4 regions of the Streptomyces sp. NPDC034103 genome follow, and region 4 is predicted to be linked to each of the others. Evidence: riboswitches for the same ligand, from Rfam matches in the RefSeq annotation. Region 4 holds a riboswitch; each other region holds the start of a gene.
The links. Region 4 has a riboswitch for cobalamin ahead of ACZ56U_RS02470 (energy-coupling factor ABC transporter permease). Riboswitches for the same ligand answer to the same signal wherever they lie in the genome.

Region 1 (3,121 bases), on a different contig from region 4:
CGCCTCGGGGGCCCGGCTCTCGTTCGCGGCGGGGACGTCCCGCGGCTGGGGACCGGTGGCGTTCAGCAGGGCCACGAGGTCCGCGCCCCCGAAGTCGCGCGGGTTGAGACCGGAGGCCTGGGCGGCGAGGACGAGCTGCGCGTACGCGGCCGGACCGCTCTGCTCGGCCCACTTGAGGGCGTGCGCCGCGAGCCAGCGGCCGGAGGCGGCGGCCTCGGTGTGGAAGTCGGCGGCCGAGAGGGCGACGACCGCGTCCGCGGTGTTGCCGTAGTCGGGCTGGTTCTCGCTGCCGGGCATGACCGAGGTCAGGTGCTTGTCCTTCGCCAGGGCCCTGGCGAGGTAGGAGGCGCCGTTGTGCGCGGCCTGCTCGGCGTCGCCGGGCTTCGCGCAGGACGCCGCGGCGGTGTCGTCGTCGGCCTGGACGTTCGTCGGCTGCTCGCCGAGCGCGCCGAGCACGGCCGCGGCCGTCGCGTCCGCGTTGGCGGCGAGCTTGCCCTTCTTGTCGGGCTGGTAGGCGAAGGCACCCGCGCCGTCACCGGTGCACGGCAGGGCGAGCTTCAGCAGGGCGTCGTACGGCGTCCTGCCGTCCTTGCGCACCTTCGCGGGCTGCTCGCCGACGGCGCTCAGGGCGCCGATGACCACGGAGGTGGAGTTGGCGTCGCTCGCCCTGCCCGGCGTGTAGCCCCAGCCGCCGTCCTTGTTCTGCACGGACTTCAGCCAGGCGACCGCCTTGCCCGGCGCGTCCTCGTGGCCGCCCGTCGCCGCGAGGGCCTGGACGGCGGCGGCCGTGCTGTTGGTGTCGACCATGACCTTGGCGTCACAGGCCTTGGCGGCATCCGCGCGGAAAGCGGGGAAGGCACCGTTCGCGCACTGCTGCCCGGCCAGCCAGTCCACCGCCGTCTCGGCGGGGTCCACGCCCTGCTCCACCTGTGCGAGCAGCGTCATCGACTGCCGCCACACCCCGTCGTACGTGGGGTCCGCGCTGCCGTAGAGACCGTCCGGTATCACCACCGACGGCGACGGCGAAGGACTCGCGGCCACGGCCGGTGCGGCGGCCCCGATCACTGCGGTGGCGGCCAGGACCGCGGCGCTGCGGCGGACGTTCATGATCGGCGGGTGCCTCTCCCTGAAAGGGGAGCCGGGCAGCGCGGGACACCCCGGCGGCTCGGCTCCGTATGCCTCGACGGTGCCGCACACCGGCCGGTTGCCGGTGCGCGTGAGCCGGTCACTGGGACCGTACGGGGCGATCCGGCTCGCCCTCTCGTGGTGCGAAGGGCTTACGGTTGCGGGTCAGCGCCGGAATTGCACCGGCTTCCCCCCGTACGGGCGTGATGACGACCCGGCCACTGTACCGGGCCGTAGGAAGCCGCCGAGGGGCGGCTGTGAGCGGCGGTAGTTTCGGGGTCGTGGAGAGCACGGGGAGACTGATCGGCTCGGGGCGGGCCTCGGACGTGTACGAGATCGACGAGGCGTGGGTGCTGCGGCGGACCCGGGACGGCCACGGCGACGCGCTCGCCGAGGCCGCCGTCATGGAGCGGGTGCGCGGGCACGGGTACCCGGTGCCGAGGGTGCGGGTCGCCGACTCCTCACGGACCGAGCTGGTGATGGAGCGGCTGCACGGGCCGACGCTGCTGACGGCGTTCGGCGCCGGACGGATCGGCGCGCGGGAGGCGGGGGAGGTGGTCGCCGGGCTGCTGCGCCGGCTGCACGCGCTGCCGGGGCGGGTCGTCCACCTGGATCTGCACCCGGACAACGTGATGCTGACGCCCGACGGCCCCTACGTCATCGACTGGGCCAACGCCGAGGAGGGCGACCCCGCTCTCGACTGGGGCATGTCCGCCGTGATCCTCGCCCAGGTCGCCGTCGGTGACACCCCGCTCGCCGCACCGGCCCGGGCGATGCTGACCGGCCTGCTCGCCGACGCCTCGCGGCTCACGGAGGAGGGGCTGGCCGCGGCACGTCGGCGGCGGGCGCTGAACCCGACGATGAGCCGGGCGGAGACCGAACTCCTCGGGACCGCAGAGGACTTGATCCGCTCATTGATGTGAGCGGGACCCGTCACACCCTGTGCTGCGGCGACCAGAAGCGGGGGGATGGTCCGGCCCGACCTCCTCGACTACCCGCTCGCCCCGGACGCCTGAGGTGTCGGGCCCCCGAAGGGCAGATGCAGCACCCGGGAGGCCAGCAGCCAACTCCCGTCCGCCGTACGCCGGAACGTGTCCTCGTAGTGCCCGACCTGGACCGGCGGCCCGGAGGGGATCGGGGTCGTGCCGCCGTCGTGGCCGTCGACGCGGTACGTGGTGAAGTACGAGGTCGCGCTCGCCGTGTCGGCGGAGTCGACGGTGACCAGGATGTTCGACATCACCCGCCGCGAGAGCCGGTCGCCGGGGCGCGAGCCGAAGTACTCCCGCAGTGCCGCCCGCCCCTGGAACCGCCGCGCGTCACCGCCCGGAGAGGGCCACTCCCAGCTGCCGTCCTCGGTGAACAGCTCGGCGACGGAGCCGGGTTCGCCGAGATCGAGGCGGCGGACGAGATCGACGATGAGGCGCTCGCAGGCGCGCTCGGCGAGGAGTCGCTCGATGGGGTCCATGATCCTGTGTAGCAGCCGCAGGCCGGCCGGGGCGACCGTTCGAGCCATCGGGCCCGCGCCGCCCGATGACCACCGAGGAGGGGGCGCGGCTCAGGTCACATTCGGGACCGTCACCGCCACGTATGCCACCGGCTCGCTCCCCGCGACCGCCTCCGCCCGCCCCAGCTTCACCAGCCGCCGCAGATGGGCCTCGGCCTCCGAGACCGCGATGTTCCGTGATCCGTAGGGGATCTGGTCCCACGGCCGGTTCCACTCCATGCGCTCGGCGAGCTGCCACGGGGTCAGCGGCGCCGCGAGCAGGGCCAGCAGTCCGGTCAGCCGCTCCTCGTGGTGGGCGAGCAACTCCCGTACGCGGGCGGGCGCGTCGGTGAACGCGTGCTGGTGGGCGGGGAGGATCTCCGCGGGGGCGAGACAGCCGACGCGTTCCAGGGAGTCGAGGTAGTCGCCGAGCGGGTCGGTGACGGTGGCGTCGTCGGGGTCCTCGTACAGGCCGATGTGCGGGGTGATCTCGGGGAGTACGTGGTCGCCGGA
Region 2 (3,121 bases), on a different contig from region 4:
ATCACAGATGAACGCCTCCCCGCCGCTGACGTCGGCGACCCCGTGATGGATCTCGTACCCGGCGACGTGCTCGCCGAGGGCCTCGCCTTCCGGCCGGGTGAGGGTCTTCTCGCGGGCGAACCGCACCCGTACGGGAAGCACTCCGAGGCCGTCGACCGCGCCGGCGCGCGACTCGACCTCGTCCTCGATGTGCTCGCCGAGGATCTGGAACCCGCCGCAGACGCCGAGGATCGGGCGCCCCTGTGCGGCCCGTGCGGTGAGGGCGTCGGCCAGGCCGCGCTCCCGCAGCCACTCAAGGGCCCGGACGGTTCCCCGGGTGCCGGGGATGACGACGAGGTCGGCGTCGGCCAGTTCCTCCGCCCGGTCCACGAACCGCACCACGACACCCGGTTCGGCGGCCAGGGCGTCGACGTCGGTGAAGTTGGACATGAGCGGGACCGCGCAGACGGCGACGCGCAGGATGTCCTCGCCCACGGGCGGGGCGGTGTTGGACTCCCGGACGGTCCCGCGCAGGGACACCCGGAGCCCGTCCTCCTCGTCGATGCCGAGCCCGTGCCGGAAGGGCAGCACGCCGTAGGTGCGCCGCCCGGTGAGGCCGTGCAGCATGTCGAGCCCGGGTTCGAGGAGGGACACGTCCCCCCGGAACTTGTTCACGAGGAACCCGGCGACGAGCCTCTGGTCCGCCTCGGACAGCAGGGCGACGGTCCCGAAGAAGGAGGCGAAGACCCCACCGCGGTCGATGTCACCGACGACGAGCACGGGCAGCCCGGCATTGCGGGCGATGCCCATGTTCACGATGTCGGTGCGCCGGAGGTTGATCTCGGCCGGACTGCCCGCGCCCTCACAGATCACCGCGTCATACGTGCCCCGCAGTTCGGCGAGACAGTCCAGCACGGTGCCGAGCAGCCGCTGTTGGCGCCCGCCGTGGTACCCGCGTGCGCTCATCTCGCCCACCGGCTTGCCGAGCAGGACGACCTGGCTGCTCTGCTCGCCACCGGGCTTGAGCAGCACGGGGTTCATCGACGCGGTCGGCTCGACGCGGCAGGCCTGGGCCTGCATGGCCTGCGCCCGCCCGATCTCGGCACCCTCCCGCGTCACGAACGAGTTGAGGGACATGTTCTGCGCCTTGAACGGCGCGACCTTGACCCCCTGGCGCACCAGCCACCGGCAGATCCCGGCGGTGACAACGCTCTTGCCGGCGTCGGAGGTGGTCCCGGCGACGAGAAGCCCCCCGCCGCTCATGACCTGCGCCCCTTCACGACGGCCCGCGCGGCGACACCCACGCCGAGCGCCAGCAGCCCGACCCGGCGCGACAGCCGTACGGCCCGCTCGATGTCCGTGACCTCCACGGATCGCCCCTCCCCATTCAGCACGGGCCGGTGCTCCACCCGCCCCGCGTACGACAACGTCCCGCCCAGCCGTACCCCGAGCGCCCCCGCGAACGAGGCCTCCACGGGCCCGGCGTTGGGACTCGGATGCCGGCGCGCGTCGGCACGCCAGGCCCGCACGGCACCGCGCGGATCGCCGCCGGCCACCGTCGCGAGTACGGCGGTCAGCCGCGCCCCGGGCCAACCCGCCACGTCGTCCAGCCGGGCCGAGGCCCACCCGTACCGCCGGTAGCGGGGGGACTTGTGCCCGACCATGGCGTCCAGCGTGTTGACGGCCCGGAAGCCCAGCAGTCCCGGCACCCCGGCGACGGCTCCCCACACCAGCGCCCCGACGACGGCGTCGGAGGTGTTCTCGGCGACGGACTCCACGACGGCCCGGGCGATCCCGTCGGCGTCGAGGGCCTGCGGATCCCGCCCGCACAGATGCGGCAGCCGCTCCCGGGCCGCCTCGACGTCCCCGGCGGCCAGGGCCCGCCCGATGACCCGGGCCTCACGCGCGAGCGAGGTGCCCCCGACGACGGCCCAGGTGGCGGCGCCGGTCAGCGCGACGGAGGCGGTACGGGAGGGGCGTAGGACGTGCTGCGCCACGGCACCGAGCGCCACGACGCTTCCGGCGCACACCGCGGTGTGCAGCGCCCCCCAGCCCCGGTGGTCCCGCCACAGCATCCGCTCCACGGCGCCCGCGGCCTGTCCGAACGCGGCGACCGGATGCCCCCGGCGTGGATCACCGAGCAGCAGGTCCCCGAGAAGTCCGGCGGCGGCGCCGTACGCGAAGACGCGATCGGCACGCATCGGCTCAGCCGGCCGTGGGGTCGGGCAGCGACCTGGAGCGGTACCTCAGACGGCAGGCGAGCATGGTGATATGTCCTCACTCAGGGTGTCCACGCCCTGGTTCGACGAGACCGACGACGAGAGTTCCTGGCTCCCGGGGCTACCTACCCCGGTGACAGTGGCGGGACCGCGCCGGACTCGCACCGGCTTCCTCTCCATGCCGTCGTACATGGCCACGGCAGTCCACCACGGGCTCCGAAGGGCCGTCAACTTGCCGTTGACCTGGGGTGGGGGAGTGTGCCGAGGCCCACATACGGGCGGTCGCGGGTGTCACGAAAACGTGGGGTGCGGGACGGCGAACCGTCCCGCACCCCACGGGGGCCGTGCGCGTCGCCTCAGGCGACGATCAGATAGATCCCGTACGCCACCGCCGCCGCGCAGGCGGCGAAGCAGGCGTACGCGGCGGTGACCGCGAGGGCGGCGGAGCCACCCTGGGCCGAGGCCTGTTCCTGGCGGGTCAGGCCCTTGATGCCGAGGGTGAAGAGGGCCACGAGAGCCACGGTGACCACGAGGCTGACGCCGAAGACGGAGCCCAGCGCTTCCCAGTCGATCTTCATGCCGGTGATTCCTTCGTTGACGTGGGGTGCGTGGGGCTCAGACGGCGGCCGGCGGGGCCGGCTCCGCCGTCGCGGCGATCGGGGCGGGGATGGTGGCCGTGAGGTCCTCGGTCACCGTGCCGGTGGGGGGCGGGGTGACCGCGGCGATCGCCGTGGTGACGACGCCGGCCGGCTCCTCGCTCTCGTTGACGTTCGTGTGGTCGACGACCTCGCGGCGCGAGATCTTCCAGATCGCCGCGCTGGAGCCGACGAGGAAGACCGCCACCAGGGCCGTGCCCCAGCTGCCGAGGTCGCAGACGGACTCGGCGATCGCGCCCACGAGTGCCGCGGCCGGGAGCGTCAGGC
Region 3 (3,121 bases), on a different contig from region 4:
TGACGCGCTCGGCGATACGGGTGGACAGGGCGCGGGCCTGCGGGGAGTCGAAGGGCAGGCGCAGCTTGAAGAAGACGTCCTGGAGGCCCATCGCGCCCAGGCCCACCGGGCGCCAGCGGGCGTTGGAGCGGCCCGCCTGCTCGGTCGGGTAGAAGTTGATGTCGACGACCCGGTCCAGGAAGGTCACGGCGGTGCGGACGGTCTCGTCCAGCCGCTCCCAGTCGATGTCGTCGTCCACGACGAAGGCGCCGAGGTTGACGGACCCCAGGTTGCAGACCGCCGTCTCGCCGTCGTCGGTGACCTCCAGGATCTCCGTGCACAGGTTGGACGAGTGGACGACATGGCCCGCCTCGGCGGTCTGGTTGGCGGTGCGGTTGGCGGCGTCCTTGAAGGTCATCCAGCCGTTGCCGGTCTGCGCGAGGGTGCGCATCATGCGGCCGTACAGGTCACGCGCCGGGATGGTCTTCCTGGCGAGTCCGTCCGCCTCCGCCTTGCGGTACGCCGCGTCGAACTCCTCGCCCCACAGGTCGACCAGCTCGGGCACGTCGGCCGGGGAGAACAGCGACCACTCGGCGTCGGCGTTCACGCGGCGCATGAACTCGTCCGGGACCCAGTGCGCGAGGTTCAGGTTGTGCGTACGCCGGGCGTCCTCGCCGGTGTTGTCCCTGAGTTCCAGGAACTCCTCGATGTCGGAGTGCCACGTCTCCAGGTAGACCGCGGCGGCACCCTTGCGCCGGCCGCCCTGGTTCACGGCGGCGACCGAGGCGTCGAGGGTCTTCAGGAACGGGACGATGCCGTTGGAGTGCCCGTTGGTGCCGCGGATCAGCGAACCGCGGCTGCGGATGCGGGAGTACGACAGTCCGATGCCGCCGGCGTGCTTGGAGAGGCGGGCGACCTGGTGGTAGCGGTCGTAGATGGAGTCCAGCTCGTCCTTCGGGGAGTCGAGGAGGTAGCAGGACGACATCTGGGGGTGCCGGGTGCCGGAGTTGAACAGGGTGGGGGAGGAGGGGAGGTAGTCGAGGCGGCTCATGAGCCGGTAGAGCGCGGCGACCTCGTCCACGGCCCGTGCCGTGTCGTCCTCGGCGAGGCCGGACGCCACCCGGAGCATGAAGTGCTGGGGCGTCTCGATGACCTGGCGGGTGATCGGGTGCCGCAGGAGGTAGCGGCTGTGCAGGGTGCGCAGGCCGAAGTAGCCGAAGCGGTCGTCGCCGTCCGGGTCGATCAGCGCGTCCAGACGCTCCGCGTGCACCCGTACGAACTCCGCCGTGCGGTCGGCGATCAGGCCCTCGCGGTGGCCGACCGCGACCGACTCGGTGAAGGACGTGACGCCCTGCGAGGCGGCCTCGGCGGCGATGCCGATCGTCAGCAGCCTGGCGGCCAGCCGGGAGTAGGCGGGGTCCTCGGAGATCAGACCGGCGGCCGCCTCGGTGGCCAGCTCGCGCAACTCCGCCTCGTCGGCCCGGGCCGACCGGCCGCGCAGCGCGGCGGCGGCGACGCGTCCGGGGTCGGCGTCGGGAAGGTCGGCGGTCAGCTCGGTCAGGGTCCGCAGCAGCGCGGTACCGGGACCGTCCTCGTCCACGGCGGCGATGCTGGTCGCTGAAGCCGGGTCGGCTGGCGCGATGGTCACGTGGGGGCACTCCCTCGCTCGGCACGGGGCCTTGCGGAGGGCAGGGGGCAGCACACGAGCGCACGCGGCGTCGCGTCCACCGGCCCACTCCACGAGGCCCGGACGTCATGGCACCCGGGCCACGGCGGCCTGGGCGCACTGTCGACAGGTCCTCGGACTGACTCTCATGTGCGCGAACATGGGGGTGTTTGCACGCATGAGTACACCGTTGCGGGACAGTTCCGGATTCGCACCGGATTCCCCTGCGGCGACAGCGAGCATGAGCATACATCTTGTGCCGGGTTCGAGTGGCACCCCCAGATGTTGTGTCGCGGCGACTTCGGAGCGTGTCAGAACGTCAACTCATAGGTGACGAGCGTGAAGTCGTCGCCCTCGATCGGGCGCCAGTCGCGCTCAGGGGCGCGGACGAAGCCGAGGCGCTCGTAGATGCGGCGGGCGGCGTGCATGACCGGCTGGGTCGACAGGACCATGCCGGTGCAGTCCTCGGTGGCCCGCGCGCGGTCGACACAGGCGCGTACGAGGGCCTCTCCGGCGCCTCTGCCGCGGGCCGCGCGGGCTACGGCGAGCATCCGGATCTCGGCCTCTCCGGGGCGGGCGCGTTCGGCCATGGGCCCGCCGGCCGGGGAGACATAGGTGATGGTGCCGACCGGATCGCCGCCCAGGGTGGCCACCAGTACGTCCGCCGCGGCGGCACGCTTGGCGACATCCCTGAGTTCGCCGAGGTACCAGTCGCTCCCGCCGAAGATGAGGAGACCGTCCAGAAGATAGGCCTGGGCTGTGATCTCGCCGATGGTGGCGTATTCGCCGGGGTCCGCTGCCCGGATCTCGATGTCCATGAGAGCGAGTGTGCACGACGGGCACGACAACGGGCCGCCGGATGTACCGACGACCCGTTGAACAGCGCAGACCTCAGGGCGAGTTGGGCCTCAGTGCGAGGTGCCCGCCGTCGCCGGCGGCAGCTCCACCTCGACGCCCGGGTCGCCCGCGTCCGCCGTGTAGTCCGCCGGGCTCGTCTCGTCGACGCCCTCGGGAGCCTTCGCGGCCCTCAGGACGAACGTCAGCACCACCGTAACCACCACGTTGAGGACGAACGCCGTCAGACCGATGTAGCCGATCTCGCCGATGCCCGGGATCTCCTTCGACGAGCCGCCGAAGTGCTTCTGGGTCGGGGAGGCGACCCCGTACGCGGCGAGCGTGCCGTAGACCATGCCGACCGCCCAGCCCGCGAGCAGCGCCCAGCGGTGGAACCAACGGGTGAACAGGCCGCCGACCAGGGCCGGGAAGGTCTGCAGGATCCAGATGCCGCCCAGCAGCTGGAAGTTGATCGCGACGGTCTTGTCCATGGTGAGGACGAAGACCAGGGCGCCCACCTTCACCAGCAGCGAGACCAGCTTGGAGATCTTGGTCTCCTGCTGGGGCGTCGCGTCCGGCTTGATGAAGTCCTTGTAGATGTTGCGGGTGAAGAGGTTCGCCGCCGCGATCGACATGATCGCC
Region 4 (3,121 bases):
GGCCAGTTCGTCGCCCGGCACCGAGGTGCCGGTCGGGTTGGAGGGCGTGGCGACCATGACCCCGCGCGTGCCGTCCGTCCAGTGCTCCCTAACGGAGTCCGCGTCCAGTTGGAAGCGCGAGGCCGCGCTGGTCGGCACCAGCCTGACCCGGGCGCCGAAGCTCTCCATGATCTGCCGGTTGCACGGGTAGGACGGGTCGCCGATCAGCACCTCGTCCCCGGTGTCGACGAGCGCGGCGGCGCCCAGCACCAGGGCGGCCGAGGCGCCCGCGGTCACGACGACACGGCCCGGGTCGACGTCGACGCCGTGCCGCTCGCCGTAGAACCCGGCGATCGCCTGCCGCAGGGCGGGCATGCCGAGCGCCTCGGTGTAGCTCATGGGCCGGCCGTCCATGGCCGCGCGCATCGCCTCGACGACGGCCGGGGGCGCGCCGAAGTCGGGCTCGCCGAGGCTCAGCTTGACCACGTGGTGGCCCTGGGCCTCCAGGGCGGCGGCGTGCTTGCCGAACTCCATGGCGTAGAACGGGGCGACGGACTCGGCCCGCTGCGAGATCCGCATGCTGCGACCTCCGGCTCGACGACGGACGGGACGTCCCGACCCTAAGCGGTCACGAAAGGGGCGGGCCCGCGGGCCCGCCCCTTGGTCACCTCGTGGTCGTCAGGCCCTGGCGTACTCCCAGCCGCCGCAGTCGTACGGGGTGCCGTCGGAGCCTTCCTGGAGGCAGGCGCGGATCTGGAGGGTGGTGCCCTCCGCGAAGGACAGGTCCCAGTCGTGGGCGACGGCGTAGCCGGAGCCGTTGTAGTACGAGTGGGTGGCGGAGCTGGAGTTGTAGCGCCACTGCGCGGCGGTGCCGTGGCCGTCCTTCGCCATGTCGAGGGCGGTGAGGATCTCGCCGTCGGCCGCGAAGTACGTCTTCGCGGTCACCTGCGAGGAGATGATGGAGTTGGAGGCCTCGTAGACCTCGCCGGCGGCGTGGGCCGGGGCGATGCCCAGGGCGAGTGCCGACGCGGAGGCCGCGGCGATCCCGAGGGCGGACGTCAGTCGGCGGTGGGACGTGCGCAAGACAGCGTTCCTCTCTTCGAACAACTGGTCGCGCCGAACTTACCTGAGAGACAGGGGAGTTCATCCGGAATTTCCGGGCCGGCCCCGCGCTCCACGCGTCCGCCGCACGCCCGCGTCGCGGAGGGGCGGCCCCGCGGGGGTGGGCGTGGTCGAGCACCGCGGGCAGCTCACGGGTGTCGATCTCGCGGTGCGCGCCGCGTTCGGCCCCGTCCCGGTGTGCGCCCGGTGCGAGCCGGGGGGCGCCGTCCGCGCGCCCCCTGTCGGCGCTTGCCAGCGCCTTTCCGAGGGCACTACTCTCGCCAGGCCTTGGTGAACGGGAAATCCGGTGCGATGCCGGTGCGGCCCTCGCCACTGTGATCGGGAAGTCCGGCTCCGGCCCTTGCGGGCAGCCACTGGGTCCTTGTGACCCGGGAAGGCGGAGCACCGGGCGGTGGGACCCGTGAGCCAGGAGACCGGCCAAGGCGCGTCAACCATCCACGAGGTGCTGGAGAGGGTCTGCTGAGCCATGCACATAGCCGAGGGATTTCTGCCTCCGGCGCACGCGGTCGCCTGGAGCGTCGCGTCCGCGCCATTCGTCGTCCACGGAGTGCGCTCACTCACGCGTGAAGTCAGGGAGCATCCGGAGAGCACCCTGCTCCTCGGCGCCTCGGGCGCCTTCACCTTCGTCCTGTCCGCGCTGAAGCTGCCCTCGGTGACGGGCAGTTGCTCCCACCCCACCGGCACGGGCCTGGGCGCCATCCTGTTCCGCCCGCCGATCATGGCCGTACTGGGCACCATCACCCTGCTCTTCCAGGCGCTGCTGCTCGCCCACGGCGGCCTGACCACGCTGGGCGCCAACGTGTTCTCGATGGCCATCGTCGGGCCCTGGGCCGGATACGGCGTCTACAGACTGCTGCGGCGCCTCGGTGCGCCGCTGATGGTGGCGGTGTTCTTCGGCGCGTTCCTCGCCGACCTCTCCACCTACTGCGTCACCAGCGTGCAGCTGGCGCTCGCCTTCCCCGACCCCGGCAGCGGATTCCTGGGCGCGCTCGGCAAGTTCGGCTCCATCTTCGCCGTCACGCAGATCCCGCTCGCGGTGAGCGAGGGGCTGCTGACGGTGTTCGTGATGCGTCTGCTGGTCCAGTCGAGCAAGGGCGAACTGACGCGGCTGGGCGTGCTGTTGACCCGCCCGGAGAAGACCGCGGCCGACGCCGGGACGGAGGCGGTGGCCCGATGAGCCGGAACGCGAAGATCAACACCCTGTTGCTGCTCGTCGTGGCGGCGCTCGCCGTACTGCCGCTGGCCCTCGGGCTCGGCGACCACAAGGAGGAGCCCTTCACGGGCTCCGACACCGAGGCCGAGACCGCGATCACCGAGATCGAGCCGGACTACGAGCCCTGGTTCTCGCCGCTGTACGAACCGCCGTCCGGCGAGATCGAGTCGGCCCTGTTCGCCCTCCAGGCGGCAGGAGGCGCGGGCGTCCTCGCCTACTACTTCGGACTGCGCCGGGGCCGTCGGCAGGGCGAGGCCCGGGCACTGGCCGGACAGAAGTCCGAGGACGCCCGGGACGAGTCCGCCACCGAGCGGACCTGATCCCGCGTGCTGCCGATCGACGCGGCCGCGCACAGCAGCCGCTGGCGCCGCCGTCACCCCGTGGACAAGGCCGTGCTCGGCCTCGGCCTGACGATCCTGGCCATCTCGCTGCCACCCTGGCCGGGTGCCGCCCTGGTGCTGCTGACGTCCGTCACCGTCCTCCTGGGCCCGGCGGGGGTGCCCGCCCGGCGCCTGTGGCGCGCCTACCGGGTGCCGCTGGGCTTCTGTGCGACCGGGGCGCTCACCCTGCTGGTCCAGGTCGGCGGCCCCGACGGTCTCGTCGCCCCGGCCGACGGCGGCTGGGTGCGCGCCGGGGAGCTGTTGCTGCGGACGTCGGCCGCCTCCCTCGGCGTGCTGCTGTTCGCCTTCACCACCCCCATGTCGGACCTGCTGCCCCGGCTGGTCAGGGCGGGCGTGCCCGCACCCGTCGTGGACGTCGCCCTGGTGACGTACCGGATGAGCTTCCTGCTCCTGGACTCCGTGCGCC

Region 1: another riboswitch for cobalamin. It lies ahead of ACZ56U_RS21480 (prenyltransferase/squalene oxidase repeat-containing protein); the one in region 4 lies ahead of ACZ56U_RS02470 (energy-coupling factor ABC transporter permease).
Region 2: another riboswitch for cobalamin. It lies ahead of ACZ56U_RS29785 (cobalamin biosynthesis protein); the one in region 4 lies ahead of ACZ56U_RS02470 (energy-coupling factor ABC transporter permease).
Region 3: another riboswitch for cobalamin. It lies ahead of ACZ56U_RS13205 (ribonucleoside-diphosphate reductase subunit alpha); the one in region 4 lies ahead of ACZ56U_RS02470 (energy-coupling factor ABC transporter permease).

The regions. Positions count from the first base shown of each region.
Region 1 is NZ_JBVISS010000009.1:179,860-182,980, reverse strand. It holds gene ACZ56U_RS21480 (prenyltransferase/squalene oxidase repeat-containing protein) at 1-1,107, opposite strand, end outside; cobalamin riboswitch at 1,225-1,365, opposite strand; gene ACZ56U_RS21475 (phosphotransferase) at 1,383-2,048, shown strand; gene ACZ56U_RS21470 (nuclear transport factor 2 family protein) at 2,117-2,590, opposite strand; gene ACZ56U_RS21465 (MBL fold metallo-hydrolase) at 2,681-3,121, opposite strand, start outside.
Region 2 is NZ_JBVISS010000014.1:65,538-68,658, reverse strand. It holds gene ACZ56U_RS29790 (cobyric acid synthase) at 1-1,242, opposite strand, end outside; gene ACZ56U_RS29785 (cobalamin biosynthesis protein) at 1,239-2,180, opposite strand; cobalamin riboswitch at 2,282-2,422, opposite strand; gene ACZ56U_RS29780 (hypothetical protein) at 2,555-2,776, opposite strand; gene ACZ56U_RS29775 (inorganic phosphate transporter) at 2,814-3,121, opposite strand, start outside.
Region 3 is NZ_JBVISS010000005.1:312,316-315,436, reverse strand. It holds gene ACZ56U_RS13205 (ribonucleoside-diphosphate reductase subunit alpha) at 1-1,627, opposite strand, end outside; cobalamin riboswitch at 1,754-1,894, opposite strand; gene ACZ56U_RS13200 (GNAT family N-acetyltransferase) at 1,957-2,463, opposite strand; gene mctP (monocarboxylate uptake permease MctP) at 2,554-3,121, opposite strand, start outside.
Region 4 is NZ_JBVISS010000001.1:562,615-565,735, forward strand. It holds gene ACZ56U_RS02460 (pyridoxal phosphate-dependent aminotransferase) at 1-558, opposite strand, end outside; gene ACZ56U_RS02465 (hypothetical protein) at 658-1,062, opposite strand; cobalamin riboswitch at 1,353-1,537, shown strand; gene ACZ56U_RS02470 (energy-coupling factor ABC transporter permease) at 1,568-2,278, shown strand; gene ACZ56U_RS02475 (energy-coupling factor ABC transporter substrate-binding protein) at 2,275-2,634, shown strand; gene cbiQ (cobalt ECF transporter T component CbiQ) at 2,641-3,121, shown strand, end outside.